DNA from 4 places in the Bradyrhizobium sp. SZCCHNR1002 genome. Region 3 is predicted to be linked to each of the others. Evidence: predicted binding sites of a transcription regulator. Region 3 holds the regulator's gene; each other region holds the start of a gene.
The links. Region 3 encodes LexA, which represses DNA repair genes until DNA is damaged. Its sites were predicted from a motif close to TGTTCNNNNTGTGTTCNG; they were not measured.
Positions count from the first base shown of each region.

Region 1 (3,112 bases), on a different contig from region 3:
GAGGCGATCCTCCTGCAACAGCGATTCGATCGTCTCGATCGAGACTACGCAGAGCAGCGCCAGCGCCGCGATCACCGCGGGGAAATCGCCGGTCACGCAGAAGCGGTTGACGGCGGAGTCGCCGAGCTTGCCGCTGCGGTTGAGCGTGGCGACCTCGGCCTTGACCTGCTCGTAATCCCAGATCGCGCGCATCGCCGCGCCGGCCGAGCGTGTCGGAGCAGCCTGCAGCGTGGCGCGGGTGGCGGGCGGCGCCGCCTTGATGAAGCGGGTGCGGGCGCCCTCGCTCGCGGCGGCGACGAAGGCGCGCGACAGCTTGGCCGGCAGATCGTTGCGCAGCGCCAGCTTCTCGGCGAGATCCTCGTCGCGCTCGGCGATCTTGAACAGGCTGCGATAGCCGTCCTCGGACAGTTTCGCGGTCAGGTTCTGCGCCAGCGCCATGCGCACCGGCGGAAAGCCGCGCGCGATCAGCTGTGTCGTGAGGCTGTCGCCGATGCCCCGGCGGGCGGCGATCGCAACCAGATGCGCCGGGCTCGAGCTCCTGATGAACTCGGCAAGGTCGCGCTCGGTCAGGACCTGTGCCTTCGCCAGCATCGGCCCGGCGACACGCAGCTCCGGATGAACCGCCAGCAGCCGCGCGGTGCCGTAAGGCGCGCGCTCGACGCCGGCGAGCGCCATGCTCAGCTCGGCCAGCACGTCGGTCGCCACCTGGGGCATCAGGCGGGCGAACATCTGGTCGTAGAGATCGAGCTGCTCGGCGGGCGCCGGCCGCGGCCCGGCCAGGAACAGGCTCGTCGTGCGTCGCAGAATGTCGGTGGCGAGCTCGGACACCGTCCGCGCCTCGACGGCGGGCGACTTGGCGGCGGGCGACTTGGCGGCCGGAGCGGCCGAAGGCGCTGGGGGCATCACACATCTCTTCTTGTCGGCACCCGTCGCTGTGATCGGGCGCAGGTCGATCAGCAATTTGCGAAAGAATGCGAAGGCCGGACTAAAGGGGCGTTAAGCTCAGTGCGGTCGCAGGAGGCTGCACAGGGCCGTCGTTAATGGATTGCCTCGCCAAGCGGCCCCTATGTTCCCGTATTGTTCTTGCGGATATCGCCCGCTTCCGCTAGCCTCTCGGGCGGGAGGGGCATCATGGTCCAGCGCGTTTCCACCGTTGCCTTCGAGGGGATCGAGGCCCGCGCGGTCGACGTGCAGGTCCAGGTTGCACCCGGCCTGCCGGCATTCGCGATCGTCGGGCTGCCGGACAAGGCGGTGTCGGAGGCGCGCGAGCGGGTGCGCTCGGCGCTGATCGCCTCGGGGCTGGCGCTGCCGGCGCGGCGGATCACCGTCAATCTGGCGCCTGCCGACGTGCCCAAGGAAGGCAGCCATTACGATCTGCCGATCGCGCTCGGGCTGATGGCCGCGATCGGGGCGATTCCGCCGGATGCGCTCAGCGGCTTCACGGTGCTCGGCGAGCTCGGGCTCGACGGCTCGATCGCGCCGGTGGCGGGCGTGCTGCCGGCGGCGATCGGCGCCAATGCGCGCGAGGAAGGATTGATCTGCCCGGCGGCCTGCGGCGCCGAGGCGGCATGGGCGAGCCCGGACCTGCAGATCATCGCGGCGACGTCGCTGATCCAGATCGCCAATCATTTCAAGGGCACGCAGGTGCTGTCGCGGCCGCAGCCGAAAATCCAGGAGGCACCCGCCAGCCTGCTCGACCTGCGCGACATCAAGGGCCAGGAGAGCGGCAAGCGCGCGCTCGAGATCGCCGCCGCCGGCGGGCATCATCTGCTGATGATCGGCTCGCCCGGCGCCGGCAAGTCGATGCTGGCGGCGCGGCTGCCGTCGATCCTGCCGCCGCTGTCGCCGGCCGAGCTGCTGGAAGTCTCGATGATCGCCTCGGTCGCCGGCGAGATCGAGGGCGGCGCGCTGACCAACCGGCGGCCGTTCCGCAGCCCGCATCATTCCGCGAGCATGGCGGCGCTGACCGGCGGCGGCCTGCGCGCGCGGCCCGGCGAGATCTCGCTGGCGCATCAGGGCGTGCTGTTTCTCGACGAGCTGCCGGAGTTCGATCCGCGCGTGCTGGATTCGCTGCGCCAGCCGCTGGAGAATGGCGAGGTCTCGATCTCGCGCGCCAACCACCGCGTCACCTACCCTGCCCGCTTCATGCTGGTCGCCGCGATGAATCCGTGCCGCTGCGGCAAGGCGTTCGAGCCCGGCTATGCCTGCAAGCGCGGCCGCATCGACCGCTGCACGTCGGACTATCAGATGCGCATCTCCGGCCCGCTGATGGACCGCATCGATCTGCGCATCGAGGTGCCGGCCGTCACGGCCGCGGACCTGATCCTGCCGCCGTCGAAGGAAGGCTCCGCCGAGGTCGCCGCCCGCGTCGCCGCCGCGCGCGACCTGCAGCGCGCCCGCTATGTCAAAGCGGGCCTGCCGCAGATCAGGACCAACGCCGAGGCGCCCGCCGCCGTGCTCGACGAGATCGCCAAGCTCGATGCGCCGGGCCAGAAGCTGCTGCGCGAGGCCGCCGAGACGATGCGCCTGTCGGCGCGCGGATATCACCGCGTGCTGCGCGTCGCCCGCACCCTGGCCGATCTGGACCATGTCGAGACCATCGGCCGGCTGCATCTGGCGGAGGCGCTGTCGTATCGCGCGCTGGCGGAAGACAATCGCCATGCGGCGTGAACGCCTCGTCTTTTTCAACACTCTGGTAACGACTTCTCTTTACGCTCCGACAACCATAAGGCCCGCGTTTCGTCATCAGGCCTTCCGCGTCGGTGCGTGTCATGTTGCGTTTCAAGGTCCTCGTGTCGGCCGTGCCGCTGATCGCGGCAGCGGTTGTTGCCAAGCTCGAATTGGCGCCCTCCCCGCAGCCCTGCATTGCCGTCGGTGCCGACACCGTCTCGCTCGGCTCCGCGCCCTATCCCGCCGATCTCCATGTCGACTTCACCGACGATCCCGCGCTGGCCACCGTCCGCGTGGCGCTGGCGGAGCGTCCGGAGACGGCGGATTTCGTCGTGGTCGACGATGCTCCCGCGAGGGAGGATCGGGGCTGCCGCATCAGCGCCGCAACGCAGCTCGTGGCAATCGCCGCCGATCCGCTTCCGGGTGCGCCGCGCATCTATCT
Region 1 is NZ_JAUHIS010000003.1:417,960-421,071, reverse strand. Features, by position in the region: gene QX108_RS18220 (DUF2336 domain-containing protein) at 1-903, opposite strand, end outside; gene QX108_RS18215 (YifB family Mg chelatase-like AAA ATPase) at 1,132-2,670, shown strand; gene QX108_RS18210 (hypothetical protein) at 2,772-3,112, shown strand, end outside.
Region 1: the regulator LexA is predicted to act here: its motif matches at 1,068-1,085, upstream of QX108_RS18215 (YifB family Mg chelatase-like AAA ATPase).

Region 2 (3,112 bases), 860 kb from region 3:
GTCCCCATGCGGGGGCGCGCAACGTCAAAAGCCCCGGACGCGGTCCGGGGCCTTCTTTCGGCGCGGATGGTTTCAGGGCCGTGCGCCTACGGGTGACAGAGCCTGCAGCCATTGCTGGCAGATGGCATTCGAGGGTGACGGCACATCACGCGCCAGTATCAGCCGGTGACATTCGCCAACCGTCATCGAAAACGAACAAACAAATTCGGGGCTGATCAATTCGTTGCGACGCCCGATGACCTGAATTTGTTACCACAACCAAAAGTTTATGACAATGGCCGTGGTTTGACGGTGACCCGGCCGCATATCGCGTGATCTCCATCACGTCCCGTCCAGGTGGCAGGACTTGTCGCCTTCTGATTGTGTCACGCATGCGGGGAACAGCAGCGCCATTTCATCCTGGACGAGCTGCTCGCCGATGGAGGTTCCTGTTGCCTGTCATGACCGCATGCACCGGCAACTCAAGGCCCCGCGGTATGATGGTCAACAGATAAAGAATGCAGGATCGTGTTCTCCTTGCCGAGGTCGGCAAGCCCGTAATCAATCATCGTCTTCGTGGTGCGCGCGAGGCCAGTCGCGGCCACGATCCTGCTGTGGAACTCGCTGCGACCGAGAGAGGTCGCGCGAGATCTAGGGATCGGCGAGAGCAGGTCGCTGCACGAAATCAGTGCGCGTGCTCATGTGATGAGCCGAACAAAAGTAGAAGGGTTGCGGGAACTTCGTTCTCGTCAGGAGAACCACGGAGCGTGCGGTCTACGCACGCGTGCAGAAGTCTGTTTGTTTGTCGTCTGCTTCAAGGAAAAGTTTTGACGAGCGTGATCGGGCCGACGATGGCGGCATTGAAGTCCGCGAGATGCTCGCTCGGAATCCAGTACTCCAGGTGGTCGCGCCCGCCGGCCTCGTGCACGTCGTAGCGATCGAGAAAATCTCGCCGCACCTCGAAGCGCAGCACATGACCACTGCTGCTGGCCGGCACGTTCCAGTCGCGCGCGATCTTCACCGCGTAGTCCTCGGTCAGCACGGGATAGAAGATGGGCTGCTCGGGAAGGCGCGGCGGAAATGCGCGCATGCCCGACGCTTCGATCAGCGCGAGTTCCTTCGGGCCGACCGGCCGCCACAGCGTCACGGTGGGCGCGGAATTGCTGTTCGACATGCGGTGCCCGGGCGATGCGAGTTGCTGCGAGTTCGAGAGGAAGCAAACCACGAGCCGCATGGCAAAGCTTGATGGCAAATACAATTCTTGGTTGAATTTCGGTTCGTCGCAGTCGAGGGAAGCGAGGCTCGATCGTGGGGATGGCCGGGTCGCAACCGGTGTCGCGGGTCGCGGTTCGGCCAGCCTGTCGCGACTTGGCTCGATCGCGCACCCCGGATCCTGCGCAGTCGCCGCTCCGGCTGTGTGATCGGCCGTCCATGCGACCGAGCCACTTGTGGCCTCTGCGAACGATCGGGAAAACGCGCAAGAACATATTGCGAACAAAGAACAGATGGAGTACATTCACCTCAAGATTGCTGGCCGACCTCGTTAACCGTTTGTCCATCCCGCGAATCCCCGCCATAAGGAGCGCCAATGTCCGCCACCGCCCTGCGTATCGTCGAAGGTTCCTCCATGGATAAGAGTAAGGCGCTCTCCGCAGCGCTGTCCCAGATCGAGCGTCAGTTCGGCAAGGGCTCGGTGATGAAGCTGGGCAAGAACGACCGCTCGATGGACGTCGAGACGGTGTCGACCGGCTCGCTCGGGCTCGACATCGCGCTCGGCATCGGCGGCCTGCCCAAGGGGCGTATCGTCGAGATCTACGGGCCGGAATCCTCGGGCAAGACCACGCTGGCGCTGCATACCGTTGCGGAAGCGCAGAAGAAGGGCGGCATCTGCGCGTTCATCGACGCAGAGCATGCGCTCGATCCGGTCTATGCGCGCAAGCTGGGCGTCAACATCGACGAGCTCCTGATCTCGCAGCCGGACACGGGAGAGCAGGCGCTGGAGATCTGCGACACCCTGGTGCGTTCCGGCGCGGTCGATGTTCTGGTCGTCGACTCCGTGGCGGCGCTGGTGCCCAAGGCCGAGCTCGAGGGCGAGATGGGCGAGTCGCTGCCGGGCCTGCAGGCCCGCCTGATGAGCCAGGCGTTGCGCAAGCTGACGGCGTCGATCAACAAGTCCAACACCATGGTGATCTTCATCAACCAGATCCGCATGAAGATCGGTGTGATGTATGGCTCGCCGGAGACCACCACCGGCGGCAACGCGCTGAAATTCTATGCTTCGGTACGCCTCGATATCCGCCGCATCGGCGCGATCAAGGAGCGCGACGAAGTGATCGGCAACTCCACCCGCGTGAAGGTGGTGAAGAACAAGCTGGCGCCGCCGTTCAAGCAGGTCGAGTTCGACATCATGTATGGCGAGGGCGTGTCCAAGATGGGCGAGATCCTGGATCTCGGCGTCAAGGCGGGCATCGTCGAGAAATCCGGCGCCTGGTTCTCCTATGACAGCCAGCGGCTCGGGCAGGGGCGCGAGAACTCGAAGACCTTCCTCAAGGCCAACCCCGACATGACCGCGAAGATCGAGGCTGCGATCCGCCAGAACTCCGGTCTGATCGCCGAGCAGATCCTGGCCGGCAACGCCGAGCGCGATGCCGACGGCGACGGCGAGGAGCCGGCGGAGGAGTAGAGCGAGCATCGCGGGCGCCGGGGACGTCGGTTTGACGACGTTCCGGCGCCCGTCGTTTGCCCATACGTCGCGCTCCGGTGGATTGGCCTGGTTCCTGCGGGTGCAATCCTTGACGCAGCGCGCGTCCCTTGAGGGATGACTTGTCTCCGGGGGCAAACAGGAGAATCCGTGTTTCCGGATCGCCGGATCTGCGCAGTCGATGAGGGGCGCAGGGCCTTCTGGCGGCGGTTTTCGCCGAAATCGATTGCGGGCGGCGCCGTGCGCCGGTCGTGCCATGACGGAGCCAAGCGGATGACAAGCCTCATTCTCACGGCCGACGACCCCGGCGCCGGTGCGCTACGAAGAGGCGGCTTTGCCGATCTGGTGGTGCCGATTCTGCATCGTTTCGTGTGGGGGCCTTTGCCGTCCGATGCGGATCTGTCGGCTTTTCTCGCCGGACGCCCGCCGCGT
Region 2 is NZ_JAUHIS010000001.1:1,987,117-1,990,228, reverse strand. Features, by position in the region: gene QX108_RS08845 (hypothetical protein) at 794-1,087, opposite strand; gene recA (recombinase RecA) at 1,568-2,662, shown strand; gene QX108_RS08835 (DUF1835 domain-containing protein) at 2,831-3,112, shown strand, end outside.
Region 2: the regulator LexA is predicted to act here: its motif matches at 1,459-1,476, upstream of recA (recombinase RecA).

Region 3 (3,112 bases):
GACGCCGGGTCCGGGCCAGATCGTCTATTCCAACGGCTATGCTCTGCGCGCGCTGGTGCGCAGCGAAGGCGCCGAGCCGGTCGATCTCGGCATTGCCGCCGATACGCTCGACGCCACGGTTGCCGGCATCCGCCGGGCGCGCGAGGCCGAGGCCGACATCCTGGTCACCACCGGAGGCGCCTCGGTCGGTGATCACGACCTGGTCAAGCAGGCGCTCGAGGCCGAGGGCGTCGAGATGGCGTTCTGGAAGATCGCAATGCGACCGGGCAAGCCGATGATGCATGGCCGGCTCGGCGGCATGAGGGTGATCGGGCTGCCGGGCAATCCGGTGTCGTCCTATGTCTGCGCCATCCTGTTCCTGGTCCCCTTGATTCGACGCCTGCTCGGCCGCGACGAAGCGCTGATGCCGCGCGAGACCGCCCTGCTCGGCCGCGAGCTCGCCGCCAACGATTCGCGCGAGGACTATCTGCGCGCCCGGCTGGAGGAACGCGCCGACGGCACGCTGGTCGCGACACCGGTGACGCAGCAGGATTCGTCGCTGCTCGGCCATCTCGCGCTCTCCCAGGCGCTCGTGATCCGTCCGGCCTATGCGCCGAAGGCGCCGGCCGGCAGCCCCTGCGAGATCCTGCGCCTGCCGAACTGAGCGGTTTTCCCCGGCAAAGCCCGGATCGTTCATCATATTTTTAGGATTGCGGAACACACATCGAACATATAGTGTCCGTTCATGATTTGTTTTTAGTATGTTGCGGGCGACGCGAATACGAACGTCCAACTCCCATTCGCCCTTGGACGCAGGGCGCGGACTCGGACGACACAAACTGGGGACCAGGTCGAGATGCTGACGCGCAAACAGTACGAACTTCTGCGGTTCATCAATGAACGGCTCAAGGAAGCCGGCGTGCCGCCGTCATTCGACGAGATGAAGGATGCCCTCGACCTGCGCTCGAAGTCCGGCATCCACCGCCTGATCACGGCGCTGGAGGAGCGCGGCTTCATCCGCCGGCTGCCCAACCGTGCCCGCGCCATCGAGGTGATCAAGCTGCCCGAGCTGTCGCAGGCCGGCAACAATCGCCGCGGTTTCACGCCGTCGGTGATCGAAGGCAATCTCGGCAAGGTGCGGACCTCGACGCCCGCGCTCGATGATGGCGAGCGCCCGGTCGCGGTGCCTGTCATGGGCCGCATCGCCGCGGGTACGCCGATCGAGGCGCTGCAGACCCGCAGCCACACGATCAGCGTGCCGGCCGACATGCTCGGCAATGGCGATCACTACGCGCTCGAGGTGCGCGGCGACTCGATGGTCGATGCCGGCATTCTCGACGGCGACATGGCGCTGATCCAGCGCAACGAGACCGCCGACACCGGGGACATCGTGGTGGCGCTGATCGACGATGAGGAAGCGACGTTGAAGCGTTTCCGTCGCCGCGGCGCCTCGATCGCGCTGGAGCCCGCCAATACCGCCTATGAGGTGCGCATCCTGCCGCCCAACCGGGTGAAGATCCAGGGCAAGCTGGTCGGGCTCTATCGCAAGTACTGAGCACCGACGCGCTGGTATCGGACGACATGCACAGTTGAGCGGCGGCGCGATGCTTGGAGCGTCGCCGCAGCTCAAAAACGAGTCACACGCGAATGCACCTCATGATGTGCAGCGCGGCACGCTCAAACGCTTGTGATCATCAGCGGCCACACGCCATGCAGATCAGCGCAGAATTGCCGTGAAGCGCGCGCTAACATCGCCTCGATGTCCACTCTGATAGAGGCCTGCGCCTGTCCGGGGGGAAGCGTGGGTCGGCTATCTCTCAGCGAGGAGCGATCCGATGTGTGACTACAGCCTCCATGCCGTTGCCTCCCGTCCTGCCAAGGTCGGCGAGACGCTGATATCGACGACCTTCCGCGGCACCGCGACCCGCGGCTTCGCGGTGGAGACCGAGCCCAACGTTGCGGTGTGCATGCTGCCTGGCACCGAGCTCGCCTTCGCCGAGGACGTCCGCTACGACAGCCGCTGGCTCTGGACCCGGACGATCCGCGAGCGCGTCGCCAAGTTCAACACGATCGAAAAGCACATCCCCGATCGCCATCACGACGCCATCGAGTTTGCCGACGGCCGGCACGTGCTCGTCACGCAGCTCTGCGAAGGCCAGCGCGTCACCGTGCTGCAGCTGCCCGTCACCAGGCAGCCGGGCGAGCACCGTCCGGATAGCGCGGAGGAGGCGCCGGCATCGCAGACGACGCGGATTCGCCGGATCAGCATCACCTGACACGCGTCAGTCGATTTCGTCGTCTCGGATCGCTCGCCCGCAGCCCTCGGCCGGCACCTGCCGAAGCCGAGGGCGCGAGCATCAGCGCGGAAGCCGGACGAACTAATCCTCGATCACCTGCTCCGTCTCCGGCGGAGTCGCATCCTGGCCACGCGACGCAGGCGCGCGCGGTGTCAGGGTCATGTCGAATTCGCCGGCATCGGCCGAAGCCGGCCACCACGGGCGATCCGTGCCACCAGCGCGCACCGGCGTGACCGCGAAGCCGGCGCCCCGCTGCACCAGCATCAAGGCGCCCTGCTGCTGCAGACGCGGGCGGTCGATCACGGCGGCCGCACACGACGACGGCGCGGCGCGCGCGGTCACGATCAGCGCGGCACGGACGCAATCATCGGCGATGGCGTCGGCGCGCAAGGTCATGGCGACGAAACGGCCATCGGCCATCGCCACGACACAGCCCGCCTCGTCGCAGGACACACCGTCACCGAGTGCAGCATCGGCGGGCAGGCGCGCATCGGCATCGGCGGCGAGCCACTCCTTGGTGACGAACACGTCCTTGCCGGTGCGCATTACATGCAGGCGCCCGTCGCGGCCACGCACCGCCACCGCGCGTCCGTCTCCGGCAATGAGAATGTCGGGCAACGGCGTCGTGGCGGCCCACAGGGTGGCCGCCGCGAGCACGACGGCGCCCGACCAGCGCAGCGGCGTCCGCAACAGCCCGATCAGGATGAGTCCGAGACTGGCCAGGATCAGCGGGCCGATGCCGAACGCCGGAATCCGTCCGACCGCGCCCGGTAGCGCCGCCACCCAGCGCGTCACCGCGATCATCCAGTCGATTCCGAAGCCCATCAGCGACCACC
Region 3 is NZ_JAUHIS010000001.1:1,127,380-1,130,491, forward strand. Features, by position in the region: gene glp (gephyrin-like molybdotransferase Glp) at 1-643, shown strand, start outside; gene lexA (transcriptional repressor LexA) at 836-1,534, shown strand; gene QX108_RS05045 (hypothetical protein) at 1,815-2,255, shown strand; gene QX108_RS05050 (ComEC/Rec2 family competence protein) at 2,358-3,112, opposite strand, start outside.

Region 4 (3,112 bases), on a different contig from region 3:
TTGTGCTGGTGGCGCAAGACGCACAGGCGCAATCCCGGCTGGATGCGCAATACACGGCCTCGCTGGCCGGTATTCCCGTCGGCAAGGGCACGTGGGCCATCGAGATCGGCGACGAGCAGTACGGCGCCTCGGCACAGGGCGGCACCGCCGGGCTGCTCAAGAGCTTCTCGCAAGGCTCGGGCTCGGGCTCGGTCCAGGGGCGCGTCGTCAACGGCGCGCTGGTCGGCCAGAGTTACCAGGCATCGACCACTGCCGGGAAGAAGTCCGAGCAGATCCGTATCAATCTGCAGAACGGCAATGTGAAGGATTTCGCCATCGAGCCGGCACCGCCGGTCGATCCCGATCGCATTCCTGTGACCGATGCGCACAAGCGCGGCGTACTCGATCCGATGACGGCGTCGCTGGTGCGCGTGCCCGGCAATGGGGAACTGCTGTCCCCGGACTCGTGCCGCGGCGCTGCGCCGGTGTTCGACGGACGCATGCGCTACGAGCTCAAGCTCGATTACAAGCGCATGGAGAACGTCAAGGCCGACAAGGGCTATCGTGGTCCGGCGCTGGTCTGCGCCGTCTACTTCACGCCGGTCGCGGGCTACATTCCGGACCGGCCCGTCGTGAAATACCTGGCGCAGGCTCGCAACATGGAGATCTTCTTCGTGCCGCTGGCGGGCACGCGCATCCTGGTGCCGTTCCGGGTGGTGATCCCGACCTCGTTCGGCACGGCGATGCTCGAGGCGACCTCCTTCATCACCCAGGCCGCGCCGCACGTCGCCAAGACGCAATAGTCGCGCAGCGCCGGCTGCGATCCTTCTTCACGTGACGGGCCAGCGCGGCGCATGCCGGCACGGCCGTGACAGGTCGGCGTTCACGGCTTGCGCCCGTGAATCCGTTTGACTCTTCGCCGATTCTGATTCGACTCGGGACTCACGACAATCGGCCCCAGTTCCCTCGCGAAAGCGTTGCTTGTCGAGCCCGCGAAAACTTGATCTAGTGCCGACTTGATCGCAGAGCGCGAGATGTTGCGGTGAACGAAGCCGGAAAGACGATGGAGTCAGCGATTCCTTCGTGATTCGTTCTCAAGGCGTTCCGAAGCTTAAGCTGCGGCACTATATGCGTCACAATGTGAGACAGGGGTCAGCATCGCAGCCTCTCCAGACACCGCCAAAATTTGCCTTCATCGCGCGTGAACCGCGCGCTTCCAACGCCGGCTTCGAGACCCACATTTAACGAATGGCTTTTTCGTCTTCTTCGGCTGCCTCGCCCTTCGAGCGCATGTCCGACCGTGCCCCTGGAAGCGGCGTCACTGCCGTGCTCGGTCCCACCAACACCGGCAAGACCCATCTCGCGATCGAGCGCATGCTGGCGCATTCGTCCGGCATCATCGGCCTGCCGCTGCGGCTGCTCGCGCGCGAGGTCTACAACAAGATCGCCGATCGCGTCGGCAGCGAGGCCGTCGCGCTGATCACCGGCGAGGAAAAGATCAAGCCGAAAAATCCGCGCTACTGGGTCTCGACCGTCGAGGCGATGCCGCGGGACCTCGACGTGTCCTTCCTTGCCGTCGACGAAATCCAGATCGCATCCGATCTCGAGCGCGGCCACGTCTTCACCGACCGCATCCTGAACCGCCGTGGCCGCGACGAGACGCTGCTGCTGGGAGCGGCGACGATGCGCCCGATCATCGAGCGGCTGTTGCCGGGAGCCTCGATGGTAACGCGACCCCGGCTGTCGCAACTCGAATTCGCCGGCGATCGGAAGATCACCCGACAACCGCGCCGGACCGCGATCGTCGCCTTCTCGGCCGACGAGGTCTATGCGATTGCTGAGTTGATCCGCAGGCAGCATGGCGGCGCGGCGGTCGTGCTCGGATCGCTGTCGCCACGCACGCGCAATGCGCAGGTCGCGATGTTCCAGAACGGTGACGTCGACTATCTCGTCGCCACCGACGCGATCGGCATGGGCCTCAATCTCGACGTCGATCACGTCGCTTTCGCTTCCGATCGCAAGTATGACGGCTATCAGTTCCGCCGCCTGACGCCGTCCGAGTTTGCCCAGATTGCAGGCCGGGCCGGGCGCGCAACGCGCAACGGCACCTTCGGCACTACCGGGCGTTGTGGCCCATTCGAGCCCGAGCTGGTCAATGCGCTGCAGAACCACGCCTTCGATACCGTGAAGATGCTGCAATGGCGCAACTCGAAGCTGGATTTCGCGTCCCTCAGCGCGTTGCAGGTGTCGCTGGCGGTCGCGCCCGGGCATGAGGCGCTGACGCGCGCGCCGATCGCCGAGGATCTGCGCGTCCTCGATCACGCCGCGCGCGACGCCGAGGTGCGCGACATGGCGCATGGCGCCGCGGCGGTCGAGCGTCTATGGGAAACCTGCCAGATCCCGGACTATCGCAGGCTGTCGCCGGCCGCGCATTCGGAGCTGGTGACCACCGTGTTCGGCTTCCTGATGCAGAAGGGGCGTATTCCGGACGCCTGGTACGCGGCCCAGGTCGATCAGGCCGACCGCGTCGACGGCGATATCGACACGCTGTCGGGGCGGATTGCACAAATTCGCACCTGGACCTTCGTGGCCAACCGGCCGGATTGGCTGCGTGACCCGGATTATTGGCAGGGGATTACCCGCGAACTCGAAAATAAATTGTCAGACGCCCTTCATGAACGGCTCACGGAGCGTTTCGTTGATCGTCGTACCAGTGTATTGATGCGGCGCCTGCGGGAGAACAGTGTTTTGAATACGGAAATCGGCAAGACCGGCGAAGTGATCGTTGAAGGGCACGCGATCGGCCGCCTCGATGGATTCACCTTCGCGCCCGACGCCGCCGAGGCCGGCTCCGAGGCCAAGGCCTTGCAGGCTGCTGCCCAGAAGGCGCTGGCCGGCGAGATCGAGGCCCGTGCCGAGAAGCTGTCCAATGCGCCGGACGAGCACATCGTGCTGACTGCCGACGGCACCATCCGCTGGACCGGCGACGCCGTCGCCAAGCTCGTCGCGGCCGACGACGCCCTGCATCCGCGCCTGCGCATCATTGCCGACGAGCGGCTCACCGGGGCTGCCCGCGACAAGGTGCAGGCCCGGCTCGATCTGTGGCTCAAGACCCATATCGAAAAGCTGCTCG
Region 4 is NZ_JAUHIS010000008.1:85,784-88,895, forward strand. Features, by position in the region: gene QX108_RS29695 (DUF3108 domain-containing protein) at 1-782, shown strand, start outside; gene QX108_RS29700 (helicase-related protein) at 1,228-3,112, shown strand, end outside.
Region 4: the regulator LexA is predicted to act here: its motif matches at 1,069-1,086, upstream of QX108_RS29700 (helicase-related protein).